4 regions of the Micromonospora parathelypteridis genome follow, and region 1 is predicted to be linked to each of the others. Evidence: riboswitches for the same ligand, from Rfam matches in the RefSeq annotation. Region 1 holds a riboswitch; each other region holds the start of a gene.
The links. Region 1 has a riboswitch for cyclic di-AMP ahead of HNR20_RS23965 (C39 family peptidase). Riboswitches for the same ligand answer to the same signal wherever they lie in the genome.
Positions count from the first base shown of each region.

Region 2: it holds a riboswitch for cyclic di-AMP, as region 1 does, so the genes downstream of both, HNR20_RS16825 (coiled-coil domain-containing protein) here and HNR20_RS23965 (C39 family peptidase) in region 1, are expected to answer to the same signal.
Region 3: it holds a riboswitch for cyclic di-AMP, as region 1 does, so the genes downstream of both, HNR20_RS06925 (coiled-coil domain-containing protein) here and HNR20_RS23965 (C39 family peptidase) in region 1, are expected to answer to the same signal.
Region 4: it holds a riboswitch for cyclic di-AMP, as region 1 does, so the genes downstream of both, HNR20_RS32695 (C40 family peptidase) here and HNR20_RS23965 (C39 family peptidase) in region 1, are expected to answer to the same signal.

Region 1 covers NZ_JACHDP010000001.1:5,285,939-5,289,164, forward strand. The annotation lists gene HNR20_RS23960 (hypothetical protein) at 1-577, shown strand, start outside; cyclic di-AMP (ydaO/yuaA leader) riboswitch at 862-1,003, shown strand; gene HNR20_RS23965 (C39 family peptidase) at 1,248-2,084, shown strand; gene HNR20_RS23970 (alpha/beta fold hydrolase) at 2,219-2,965, shown strand; gene HNR20_RS23975 (CDP-glycerol glycerophosphotransferase family protein) at 2,970-3,226, opposite strand, start outside.
Region 2 covers NZ_JACHDP010000001.1:3,729,032-3,732,257, forward strand. The annotation lists gene HNR20_RS16820 (carbonic anhydrase) at 1-74, shown strand, start outside; gene HNR20_RS16825 (coiled-coil domain-containing protein) at 132-1,154, opposite strand; cyclic di-AMP (ydaO/yuaA leader) riboswitch at 1,159-1,289, opposite strand; gene HNR20_RS16830 (YibE/F family protein) at 1,455-2,825, opposite strand; gene HNR20_RS16835 (metal-sensitive transcriptional regulator) at 2,873-3,169, opposite strand.
Region 3 covers NZ_JACHDP010000001.1:1,640,095-1,643,320, forward strand. The annotation lists gene HNR20_RS06915 (HelD family protein) at 1-37, shown strand, start outside; gene HNR20_RS06920 (cation diffusion facilitator family transporter) at 146-1,063, shown strand; cyclic di-AMP (ydaO/yuaA leader) riboswitch at 1,178-1,309, shown strand; gene HNR20_RS06925 (coiled-coil domain-containing protein) at 1,315-2,379, shown strand; gene HNR20_RS06930 (hypothetical protein) at 2,610-3,122, shown strand.
Region 4 covers NZ_JACHDP010000001.1:3,284,313-3,287,538, reverse strand. The annotation lists gene HNR20_RS14710 (pyridoxamine 5'-phosphate oxidase family protein) at 1-115, opposite strand, end outside; gene dcd (dCTP deaminase) at 215-793, shown strand; gene HNR20_RS32695 (C40 family peptidase) at 854-1,894, opposite strand; cyclic di-AMP (ydaO/yuaA leader) riboswitch at 1,908-2,043, opposite strand; gene HNR20_RS14695 (N-acetylmuramoyl-L-alanine amidase) at 2,278-3,226, shown strand, end outside.

The DNA of each region.
Region 1 (3,226 bases):
GCGCCGGTACGCCGAGGAGGTGACCGTCGCCGCGGCTGGCGCGGCCAGGACGGCACGGCGGCGACGCGATGCCTGGCTCACCGCTCAGGAGCAGCTGGAGAAGGCCTGGGCGGGGTACGACGAGGCGGACACCGCCGCCCACCGTTTCGCGGGGTCGGCGGCGCTGCCCACCCCGCACACACCCCGGACCCCCGCCGAGTACGCATCCCGGGAGCGCTACCTGCACCGCGCGGCGACGGCGGCGTACTGGCGAGGCGACCTGACCATGGCGCAGCTCGGTGACGTGTTCTCCCACCGGCACGGCTGGGATCCCCGACGGCACCCGGTCGAGCAGGAGGCGCTGCTCAGCCGGACGATCCGGGACGCGAGGCTGGCCGACTACCAGGCTGCCGCCACCGAGGAGCGGGCCGCCTGGCGGGACGCGGAACTGGCCGCCGAGTCGGCGCGCACCCTCGCCGAGGAGGCGTACGCGGCAGCGGCCCGGTTGCGGCCGAGCCGGGCACCCGCCCAACGGGCGGCGAGCAGGGCGTTCCGTCCCGCCCTCGTGACACGGTGGCGCCCCGCTCGCGCGGGTTGAGCCCGATCCGTTACGTGAGCCCCGTCACGCCATTCCAAAATCGGGCGTCCGGCGCGATCGGCTCGATCTTTCCCGTGATTCTGGCCGCATTATCGGCGGCCTGTCCGGTTGTCGCCCACAGGCGTCACCGTAACCGGTTGTCCCATCGAGTCACATCATCGGCAATACGCGCAGAAATTGCCGCAGCAAATCGGGTTTACGCAGGTGAACCTTGCTTGGCAGCGTGCGAACAGGCCAGTAGTGTCGTCCCGTCCGGTGCGGTAACCGATCGCAAGAGGCGACGCCGCGCCGACCCGCTCAATCGTGATCAACGAACCGGGGACCCATCAGTAAGTCCGGGGTGAATCCGCGAGCCACGGCCTGCGGTAGGGCGATCTTCCCGCCCGAATCCGTCAGCTAACCCGGTAGGCGGTGTCGGAAGGAGTTCCAAACTCGTGCAGCACCTTTCCACCCCTCGGTTGTTCCCTCGCCTCCACGGCGCAGCGGTGCCCCCGCTCATTCGTCCAGTGACGGTGAGCTGACCCCCCGGGTCATCGCCTTTCCCGCCCGGCCCCGCCGGGCGTTCCCCTGAGCGGTTCACCATCCGCGGACCACGGTCCGTGCGCTGACGCCTGCCCGGATACCGGTCCGGCCCCGGTGTGCCGCTCTCCCCCCGATCCGTGGAGGACCCGTGAAGCACACCATGCAGCGTCAACTCCGACGCTTCGCCACCCAGCGCCCGTACCAGATCGTCGCTGCCTCCGCCGCGGCCCTCGTGATCGCCACCACCACCGGCGCCCTGCTCGCCGGCGCCGACGACGCCCCGGCCGGTCAGCGCACCGCGACCACGGTCGCCGAGATGCGCAGCGACACCGTCGCCTCCCTCGGTGAGGCGAACGACGCGTCCCCCTCGGCCAGCGCCGCGCCGACCACCGCCGCTCCGGCCACCAGCGCCGCGTCTCCCGCCGCCAAGGCCAGCAGCAACCCGGACCTGACCCGTAAGCCGGAGCGGCCGAAGCCGCCGGCGACCAAGGTGCTCGACTACGACTACGAGGCGCAGAACACGTACTACAACTGCGGCCCGGCGGCCACCCGCAACGCGCTCAGCGCCACCGGCATCGACCGCACCCAGGAGGAGCTCGGTGCCGAACTGGGCACCACCGAGATGGGCACCAACTCGGCTGAGGACACCACCCGGGTCCTCAACGCCGAGGTGAAGGGCTCCCCGTACCGGACCCGGATGTTCGCCGGCGCCCCCAGCCCGGCGCAGATGGACCGGCTCCAGGCCGACGTCGTCAAGGCCATCACCGATGGCCGGGGCGTGGTGGCCAACGTCGTCGGCGACGCCACCGACACCGACGGTGGCTGGCACTCCTACGGCGGCGGGCACTACATCGCCGTCGTGGGTTACAAGGACAACGGCCGGACCGTGCGGATCGCCGACTCGGCGAACCCGGCCGACCCGTCGTACTGGATCACCACGATCGACCTGGCCAACTGGATCGCCAGCCGGGGCTACTCCGCCTGACACAGGCACGTTGACCGCCGCGGGCGCCGTCCCTCACGAGGGGCCGGCGCCCGCGGTGTCTTTCCGACGTGGTTCGCCGTGCGCCGCCATCGACGACTCTCGTCCGGGGCGGTGAACCGTGGCAGACTGCGGCCGTGGTGGATGAATCGGTTGGTCAGGCGGACCGTAGGCCGGTCCTGCTGCTGCTGCACGGGATGGGGGCGACCGGGGACGTCTGGCTGCCCTGGGCGCCGTTGCTGGAGCAGCACTGGCCCGGGCGGTGGCTGGCACCGGACCTCGCCGGCCACGGCTGGGCGGCGCCGCTGCCGTCGTACTCCTTCGAGGGTTTCGCCCGGCAGATCACGCAGGGCCTGGCCTCCGACGACCGCGTCGTCGTGCTCGGGCACTCGCTGGGTGGGGTGGTCGGCCTCGCGCTGGCCGCCCGCGCCGCCGGGATACCGGTGGACGCGGTGGTCGGGTTGGGCATCAAGGCGCTCTGGTCACCCGCCGAGCTGACCCGCGCCGCCGAGCTGGCCGCGCGACCGGTGAGCTGGTTCGCCAGCCGCACCGAGGCGGCCCGCCGTTACCTGCGCGTCGCCGGGCTGGCCGGCCTGATCCCGCCGGACCACCCGGTGGTGGACGCCGGGCTGCGCCAGGTCGACGGCCGGTGGCGCCTCGCCATGGACCCGACCGCCTTCGCCGTCGGCGAACCCGACCTGGCCGCGCTGCTGGCGGCGACCGACGTGCCGGTGGTGCTGGCGCGTGGCGAACACGACCCGATGGTCACCGACGCTCAGCTCAAGGAGTACGGCGTACCGGTCGCCACGCTGCCCGGTCTCGGGCACAACGCGCACGTGGAGGACCCGGCGGCCGTGCTGGCGCTGCTGGACGCGTACCGCTGAGCGGTTATGCCTGTGCGGACGCGGTCAGTTCCTTCGCGGGGGCCAGTTCCCGGCGGGCGGCGGTCAGGAACGCCTCGGCGTAGGACTCGGCGGGGAAGTCGCCCAGGTAACGCCGGCGGGTGGCCCAGCGCTCCGCGGCCAGCGGGTCGGTGTCCAGCAGGGCGGTCAGCACATCGTCCACGTTGGACATGTCCCGCCGCAGCACGTAGCCCGACGTGGCCAGCGGGAAACGCTCGGTGAACCGGTCGCCCTCGTCGCCCA
Region 2 (3,226 bases), 1.6 Mb from region 1:
CGGTGGCCGCGGTGCCGGCCGGCCTCACGGCGCTCGACGTGCCGAACGTGTCGACCGGTCCGGCCGCCGCGTGACGTGAGGAGGGCCGCTCCGCGCAACGCGGAACGGCCCTCGACGCAAGATCCTGCGGGTCAGAGCAGCGACATGTGGACGTGGTCCGTGTGGTTCGACGGCCCGCTGTACGACTTCCAGCCGGTCGCCGGGAACCAGATCTGCCGGTTCCAGATCACGTAGTAGATGCCCAGCCGGTCGGCGTTACGGATGAGGAACGCTGCGACGTTGTTGCCGTACTTCCGGGTGTCGTCGTTGTGCCACGGCGCGAAGCCGCTCTTCTGCAGCGACCAGTCGCAGGCGCGGCCCTTCGGGTGCTCCCACGGCCCGCCGGAGCGGTAGCAGCCGACGAACCGGTTGAAGCCGGCCCGCTTGACCTCCTTGTACGCGTGCAGCGTGCGGGGCGTGACGCAGCCGGAGGACGTGGTGGGGTCCTTCTCGCTGCACGACTGGGCCTTCCAGTCGCCGTCGGCGGTGCGACCCGGCCCGATCCTGGCGACCGGCGAGGTGGCGTCCACCAGGCCGCCGGTGAAGCCCTTCCCACCGACGAGGGAGAGCGCCTTGTCTGCCTCGCTCTTCCGCTTCGCCATCAGCGCGGTCTGCTTCTGCTGCTCACGGATCTCGGTGTCGAGGGCCAGCTTGGCCTGCTCGGCGCGGGCCTTCACCGCATTGACCTCGGAGAGCTTCTGCTCGTTGACCATGTTCATCTCGTCGAGCGCCGCGGCGCGTTGGACGAACATGTCAGGCGCGTCGCTCTCGAGCAGCATCGCGAGGGCGCCCATCCGGCCGGTCCGATACGACTGGGCGGCGATCTGCCCGACCTGTGGGGTCAGCGCGTCCAGGTCGGCCTTGGCCCGGTTGACCTCCAACGCCAGTTCCAGCTGCCGCTTCTTCGACTTGTCCAACTTCGACTTGGCGGCGGAGTAGTCGCGGTTGGCCTGCTCGATGACGTCGGTGATCAGCTGGGGCTCGTTGTCCTCCTCGTGCCCGGACGGTGTGGGGGTCGTCGGGGCGGCGTGGGCAGGGAGGGGCCCAGCGAGCACGGTCAATGCGGCGATCACGGCCACCACGGGTGTCAGCCAGCGGCGTAGGGGTGCCGTCACAATGTTCCCTTCCGTCGACCGCCGACCGGGTTAGCTGACGGGTTCGGGGCGGAAGTGGCCCCTACCGCTGACGCGGATTCACCCCACGTACCTGGGTCCCCGGTTCGCCGGTTGGCGATTGGGCGGTGGCACCGCAGGCGCCGCTTCGCGCCTTCATCGGTAACCGGCAGCGAGGTTACCCGAGAGTCGACCGACAGAGCTACGCCTGGATGCCGACCAAAAGTGTCTTTTCGTCATAGCGTTGCGTGACCAGTGACGCGGTTCTCAGGTTCGTGGCTCATCTGGTCACGCTGCGGAGTTTCACCATGCCGGATCCGTGCCCGTGCGCGACTCCGGCCATCGTCCGGTGACGGAGGGTGGGGGCGGGGTGTGCGCCTGATCCGGGTCGTCGGAGTGCCCCGTTCGCGGTGCGATGAGCGCGGCGAGTGCCTCCGCGCGGTCCGGCTGGGGCCGCGAGGCGGGACCGTCGGCGGACGGCGTGGCAGCGGTGCGCCCAGCGGCGGTCACCACCGCGGCCAGCCCGGTGGTCAACGGCACGGCGGCGATCAGACCGAGTGTGGCCACCGCGCTGCGGACGATCTCCTGCGCGAGGAACTCACTCGTGAGGAGCTGCCCGACCGGCCGCGAGTCGGCGGTGATCAGGAGCAGCAGGGGCAGCGACGCGCCCGCGTACGCCAGCACGATGGTGTTGACAGTGGAGGCGATGTGCGCGCGGCCGACCCGGGTGGCCGCACGGTACAGCTGCAACCGGGTCAGCCCGGGGTTGGCGTTCGCCAGCTCGGTGACGGTGGCCGCTTGGGTGACCGTGACGTCGTCGAGCACCCCGAGTGATCCGATGATGATCCCGGCGAGCAGCAGACCGTGCAGGTCCACGTCGCCCTGAAACATCGACAGGGTGGTGGCCTCTTCGCTGCCGAAGCCGGTGAGGTGTGTCGCGGCCGTGGCGATGGTGGCGAGCACCCCGGTCAGCACCAGGCTGCCCAGGGTGCCGAGTACCGCGACCGAGGTCTGCGCGGTGACCCCGTGCGTCAGATAGAGCACCACGAACATGATCAGGGCCGCGCCGACCACCGCCACCAGCAGTGGTGACTTGCCCGCGCCGATGCCTGGCAGCACGAACGTGAGCAGGATGCCGAAGGTGGCGGCCAGCCCGGCGAGCGCGGCCAGACCCCGCCACCGACCGAACGCGACGATCGCGGCCGCGAAGACCACCGCCAGCCACACCATCGGCGTGCCGCGCTGGTGCTCGGCGATGTTCCAGTTGCTGGTGGTCGGATCGGTCGGATCGGTCAGCTCGACCAGGATGACCTCGTCGCCAACCTCGACCCGAGGTGCGCCCGGTCCGTCGGGCACCGGCGTCCGCACCTGCTGGCCGGCGGTCGGCCCGTCGTCCACCCGGACGTCGACCGTGCCGCATCGCTCGCCGCCGGCGCTCGGTGTGCCTTCGGGGGTCGACGCCACCGGTGGGCACGGCTCGGTCACCACCCGGGTGACTGTGCCGGGATAGCGCGGCACGTCCGCACCACCATCGGTCTGCGGTGACCCGCCCCGCGGCCAAAGGAGCACCGCGGCCAGCACGGTGGCGACGAAGAGCGGCACCACCGTCAGGACGAGGATCCGTCGTACCCGCGGTGGGGCGGGTGGAGCGGGGTGGGCGTGGTCAGAACCCAAGGCGGGAAACTCCCAACGATCCGGTACGGGTCAGCGGGCCGGGGGCGTCAGCCGCGCTTCATCAGTCGGCCGACCGCCGCCATCATCTCGGAGGCCATCTCGTCGGCCCGACCCTCGGCCGCCCCCTCGTGCATGCAGTGCCGGGCGTGCCCGTCGAGCAGCCCCAGCGCCACCTTGTCGAGCGCGGCCTGGATCGCGGAGATCTGGGTGAGCACGTCGATGCAGTAGCGGTCGTCGTCGACCATCTTCTCGATGCCACGGACCTGCCCCTCGACTCGGCGGAGCCGCGCGAGCAGCTGGTCCTTGCTGGCGGTGTAGCCGCGGATCGGGGTGGGAGAGGTCATGGCGACCAGGATAACCTACCCCTGGGGGGTATGGTACGGTGCACTTCCTAATGGGAT
Region 3 (3,226 bases), 3.6 Mb from region 1:
CACTCAGCGACTCACCACCATCGACCCGACCGGCTGATCCGTGCCGGCTGGCCCAACCGGAGAGCGGTCTGCCCCTACACTTGCATACATAGCGATGTGAGCATACATTTGACCGGGTCCCGACTGGCGGCGGAAGGTGGATCTCGTGGGCGCAGGTCATGACCACCACCATGGGTCGGTCGCCAATGCCGCACACCAGCACAGGGGCCGGCTCTGGGCGGCGTTCGGGCTCCTCGCCACCCTGATGGTGGTCGAGGCGGTGGCCGCCCTGCACACCGGCTCACTCGCCCTGCTCTCCGACGCTGGGCACATGTTCACCGACGTGCTCGGCATCGGCATGGCGCTCGCCGCGATCACCGCCACCCGGCGGGCCACCGGCGACCCGCAGCGCACCTTCGGGCTCTACCGACTCGAGGTGCTCGCCGCCCTCGCCAACGCCGTCCTGCTCTCCGCCGTCGCGGTCTACGTGGTGATCGAGTCGATCCGCCGCTTCGGTGACCCGCACGAGGTTGTCGCCGGTCCGATGCTCGTGGTGGCCGTGCTCGGCCTGCTCGCGAACGTCGGCGCCTTCGCCCTGCTCCGCGCCGGAGCCCGGGAGAGCATCAACCTTCAGGGCGCGTATCTCGAGGTGCTGGGCGACCTGCTCGGCTCACTCGGCGTGATCGGCGCGGCGCTGCTCATCACCGTCACCGACTGGTGGTGGGCCGACCCCCTCGTCGCGGTCGCCATCGGCGTGTTCATCCTGCCGCGCACCTGGCGGCTGGCACGCGCCGCCGTCCGCATCCTGGTGCAGGCCGCCCCGGAGCACCTCCAGGTGACCGCCGTGCACGACCGGCTGGCCGCGGTTCCCGGCGTGGTCGAGGTGCACGACCTGCACGTCTGGACGCTCACCTCGGGCATGGAGGTGGCCTCCGCGCACCTGACCATGGCACCCGGCGCCGAGGTCGGCGCGGTGCTCAGCGCGGCGCGCACAGCCCTGCACGACGACTTCCGGATCGAGCACGCGACGTTGCAGATCGAGCCGGGCGCCACCTCCGGGGCCTGCGGCTCGATCGAGTGGTAACGGTGGTTTTCTGGTGACGACGCACGCACCGTCCGTCACATCGGCTGCAACCGCCCCACCGGCACCGGTAGGCTCGGTCCCGGCCTCCACCAGGCGGCGCCCTCCCGGCGCCGGTGGCGGTCGCCGCCTAATTGCCCATCCAGGCGAACCGGGGAACCATGTTCCTGGGGTGCATCCGCGTCAGCGGTAGGGATCTTCCGTCCCGAACCCGTCAGCTAACCCGGTCGGCGGCTGACGGAAGGACATGCACAGTGGCACCAGCACGACCACCCGCCGCCCGACTCGCGGCCCTGATCGTCGCGATGTTCGCCCTCGGCGTCGCGCTCCCGGCCGGCACCGCCTCGGCCGCTTCCCCGACCGGCCTGCGGGCCGCCGCACCCGACTCCGACGAAGAGGGCGGCACTCCGGCGCTGCGAGCCCAACTGGAGGCCGCCAGCAAGGGCTACCTGGACGCGAAGCGCGCCCTGGACACCTCCGTGCAGCGGCAGCAGCAGCTCACCACCCAACTGAAGACCATCGAGGTCGAGCTCGACCACCGCAACGGCAAGGTTGGCGAGATCGCCGGCGTGGCGTACCGGACCGGCCGGCTCGGCACCATGGCGGCGCTGCTCAACAGCGGCACCCCCGACGGCTTCATGGACCGGGCCGCCACCCTGGGCGCGGTGGCCGCCAACGAGGACAAGGTGCTGCGCGACCTGCTCGCCAGCAAGGACAAGGCCAACCGCACCCAGGCCGCCCTGAACGGTGAGGTCACCGAGCAGCGCAAGCAGGTCGCGGTGATGGCCAAACGCAAGGAGCAGGCCGAACGGGCCCTGACCGTGGCCAACACGCCCAAGCCGCAGACCACCGCCGACACCGGCTCCAACCGGGGCACCTCCACCGCCAACGCGAAGCCCGCGCCGCGTAACTCCGACGGCTCCTGGCCGTCGGAGTCGTGCAGCGTCAACGACCCCACACCCGCCAACGGCTGCATCACCCCGCGCACCCTGCACGCGCTCAACCAGGCCAAGGCCGCTGGCTTCACCCGGTACGTCTCCTGCCACCGCCCCAGCGGCTCCGGTGAACACCCGAAGGGCCGAGCCTGCGACTTCGCCGCGCAGAAGGGCGGCTTCGGCGGGAACGCCACCGGCGGCGACAAGACGTACGGCAACAACCTGGCCGCGTACTTCATCCGCAACGCCGACCGGCTCGCCGTCCTGTACGTGATCTGGTACCGGCAGATCTGGCTGCCCAGCAGCGGGTGGAAGTCGTACAGCGGAGCGGGTAGCGACCCGTCCAGCGCCCACACCAACCACGTGCACCTGTCGGTCTACTGACCACCCGAGGAGGGTAGGCCCCCAGGCCGGACCGGCCGGGGATGATCCACTCACTTTCGCCGATGTCGGGGTATCCGGGCGACTGGACACCCCGACATCGGCGATGTGGTGTCGACCATGAATGGGTCCCGCCGCACGGGCCTGACCGGAAGCGGCTACGTCGCAGGGCGTACCCCTGATGTCGTCGGCGGTCGGACGACCCGGCAGTGACCGGCGGGCAGCATCGCGGTATGCCTCGGATCCCACCCACCGCCCGCAAGGGGCTCCTCACCCTGCACCTGGTCACCTCGCTCGGCTGGCTCGGCACCGACCTGGTGCTGCTCACCCTCGGCATCGCCGTGCAGCGTGGCGCCGATCCGGCAGCGGTCTACCCGGTCACGGCACTGGTCGGCACCGTGCTCTTCGCGCCGCTCAGCGTGCTGGTCTGGCTGATCGGCGTCGCCAGCGCGCTACTCACTCCGTGGGGCCTGCTGCGCTACCGCTGGGTGCTGGTCAAACTCGTGCTCACCACGGTGATGGTCGGACTGGTGCTGTTCCTGCTCACCCCGAATCTGCGCCACGCCGGTGCGCTGGGCGCGGCCCTGCCCACACGCGATCGCGCCGACCTGGTCATCGCACCCGCGGTGTCGACCATTCTGATGATCATCGCGACGGTGCTGTCCACCTACAAGCCCTGGGGCCGGCGTCCCGCCGCTCGACCCACCACCCGCGCGAGCCGTGATCGCGCAACCAGCACGCCATGATCCAGCGAGCCATGATCGCGCTGCAACCAACACGCCATGATCGCGCTGCAGCCAGCGGGTCATGATCGCGCTGCAACCAGGATGTAGTGGCCTCCTCGCGCCCG
Region 4 (3,226 bases), 2.0 Mb from region 1:
CGTCGGCGCGGACCGTGGCCAGGTAGCCGAAGCCCGGCCCGTACTGCTGGAGGAGAACGCGGATCCCGTCGGCGAGTCGGGGCTCGTCGGCGGCGAATTCGGACCAGGAAGCCATGTGGGCATTCTATCGAACAAATGTACGAGCAGCGACCTCGACTCGCTGGTCACTGCCACCGAATCCCAGAGCTTTGGGCAGCGCGGCTATGGTGGTCCGATGCTGCTCTCCGACCGTGACCTGGTCTCCGAGATCAAGGCCGGCACGCTGGGCCTGGAGCCGTTCGAGCCCACCCTGGTTCAACCTTCCAGCATCGACGTGCGGCTCGACCGGCTGTTCCGGGTCTTCAACAACCACCTCTACACCCACATCGACCCGGCGATGCAGCAGGACGACCTGACCTCGGCGGTCGAGGTGCCCGACGGCGAGCCGTTCGTGCTGCACCCGGGGGAGTTCGTGCTCGCCTCGACGCTGGAGGTCATCTCGCTGGGCGACCAGCTCGCCGGCCGACTGGAGGGGAAGAGTTCGCTGGGTCGGCTCGGGCTGCTCACGCACTCCACCGCCGGCTTCATCGACCCCGGTTTCTCCGGTCACGTGACGCTGGAGCTGTCCAACGTGGCGAACCTGCCGATCACCCTCTGGCCGGGCATGAAGATCGGGCAGCTCTGCATCTTCCGGCTCTCCTCACCGGCCGAGCACCCGTACGGCTCGGTGGTCTACGGCTCGCGCTACCAGGGCCAGCGGGGGCCGACGCCGAGCCGCGCCTGGCAGCACTGGCGCACCTGGCCAACCCGCTGAAACCAGTAACGACGAGGGCCCGCCGCGACGAATCGCGACGGGCCCTTCGGTCACCCTCGATCAGCCTGGGCGGCCATAACTGTGGATCGGGCCGTCGTCGACCTTCTTCATCTTGACCGGTTGGCCGGCCTGCGAGGCGTGCACCACCCAGCCGCCGCCGACGTACATGCCGACGTGGTGGATGTCGCTGTAGTAGAAGACCAGGTCGCCGGGGCGCAGATCGGCCCTGCTGACGTCCTTGGTCGCGCGGCTCTGCGCGGCGGCGTTGTGCGGCAGTGACACGCCGGCCTTCGCCCAGGCGGCCAGCATCAGGCCGGAGCAGTCGTACGAGTTCGGGCCCTCGGCACCCCAGACGTAGGGCTTGCCGATCTGGGCGCAGGCGAACTTGACGGCCGTGCCCGCGGCGCCACCGGGGTAGCTGCCGGGGCACGGCGCCGGGCGCAGCGGGCCGCCGCCACCGTTGCCGTACACCTTGAGGCGCAGCTTCTGCAGCTTGTCGATCTCTTCGTTGATCTGCTTCTTCTTCGCGGCCAACTGGGCCTCGGTGCGGGTCAGTTGGGCCACCATCTCGTCCAGCGGCGCCTTCTGCGCGGCCAGGTCGTCGCGCAGGTCGGCCACCTCCCGCACGTCCTGCTGCTGGTTGTGCGCGAAGCGGTCGAGCATCTCGAGCTGGCCAACGACCTCGCTGGGCGACCTGCTGCCCAGCACCGCGTTCACGGTCGCGACGTTCTCGCCCTTGTACGCACGCACGGCCAGGGCGCTGACCTTGTTCATCGCGGCGTCGACCTGACGCTCCAGCGGGGCGATCCGGGCGGCCACCGCGTCGGCTTGCCTGCGCTTCACGGCGAGGTCGGCCCGGGTGGCGTTGTGCTGCTCGATGATCGGTTCGAGCTTGTTCCAGTCGGCGTCGATCTGGCGCTCGATCTCGGCGACGCTCGGGTCGGCGTGGGCCGCCGTGGCGCTGCCCGTCAGGACGACGGCGACGCCGATCAGTGCGGCGAGAACGGTGGTGAAGCGGGAACTGCGTGGGCGCGGCACGATCGACGTCGGGCCGGCTGATGCCGGCCGCCCGGACGACGGCCGCGGGGCATGGAGTGCCACCGGGGTTCCGTACTCCTTCTTCCTGACCGCCTACCGGGTTAGCTGACGGGTTCGGGCGGGAAGTCGGCGCCCTACCGCAATTGCTGCGGATTCACCCCGGGGGACCTGGGTCCCCGGTTCGTTCGGAAACGACTCGGCGGTGTCGGTCCGTTACCGCCCGGGCTGGGCGGAGCTGATATCGGGCCGACGAAAGACCAGAGTAGAGACGCCTGTTACCGATCCGCAACCCGTGCGGCCGTGACACTCCGTACCGATCAGGGAGGGTCACTGGCCGTGCTCGAAGATTTCTTTCTCGACGCGTCGAGACATGGAAAGGTATTGACGCAGGCTCCCGGGCGGCGCGAAGGTGACCTCACCTTCATTCGCGGAATCTAGGGGGTTCGATGCACCATCCAACCCTGTCCCCCGGCCGGCGCGCACTGCTCGCCGCCGTCGTGGTCGCCGCCGCGACCGCGGTACCGCTACCGGCAAGCGCGGCGGTCGCATCCACCGCCGACCGCCAGCAGCAGTACGCCGCCGCAGCGGCCGAGTACGGCGTACCGACCGACGTGCTGCTCGGCGTCTCCTACCTGGAGTCCCGCTGGGACAGCAACGCCGGCACACCGAGCACCAGCGGCGGCTACGGCCCGATGCACCTGACCGACGCCCGACACGTGGCCGCCCTGCCCGGGGGCGGCCACCACGACGCCGGCACCGAGGACCCGCGCGGCGACGGGTCCCGCCCCGCGCTCGCACCCGCTCCCCGGCCCGCCGAGGACCCCGCACCGCCCGCCGCCGCGTTGCAGACCGTGGACGCCGCCGCCGCTCTGACCGGCGCGGCTCCCGACTCCCTGCGCACCGACGCCGACGTCAACATCCGAGGCGGGGCGGCGCTGCTGGCCTCGTACCAACGGGAGTTGGGCGCCCCGGTCGGCGCCGGCACCGACCCGGCCACCTGGTACGGCGCGGTGGCCCGCTACGCCGGCGCGGACAGTGCCGACGCCGCGGCGGCCTTCGCCGACGAGGTCTTCACCACCATCGGCACCGGCGAGTCGCGGGTGACCGACGACGGCCAGCGGATCACGCTGCCGGCCCGGGCGATCCGGCCCGAGCGTTCCTGGCTGGACCGGCTGGGCCTGCGCCGCCTCGCCCGCCCGGACGGGCTGGAGTGCCCCAGCACCATCTCCTGCGAGTGGATCCCGGCGCCCTACGCGGCGTTCGGCGACGGGGACTACGGCAACCACGACCTCTCCGACCGGCCCGGCCGGCAGAAGATCGAGTACATCGTCATCCACGACACCGAGGCGAGCTGGGCGACCACCCTGAAGCTCGTCCAGGACCCGACCTACGTGA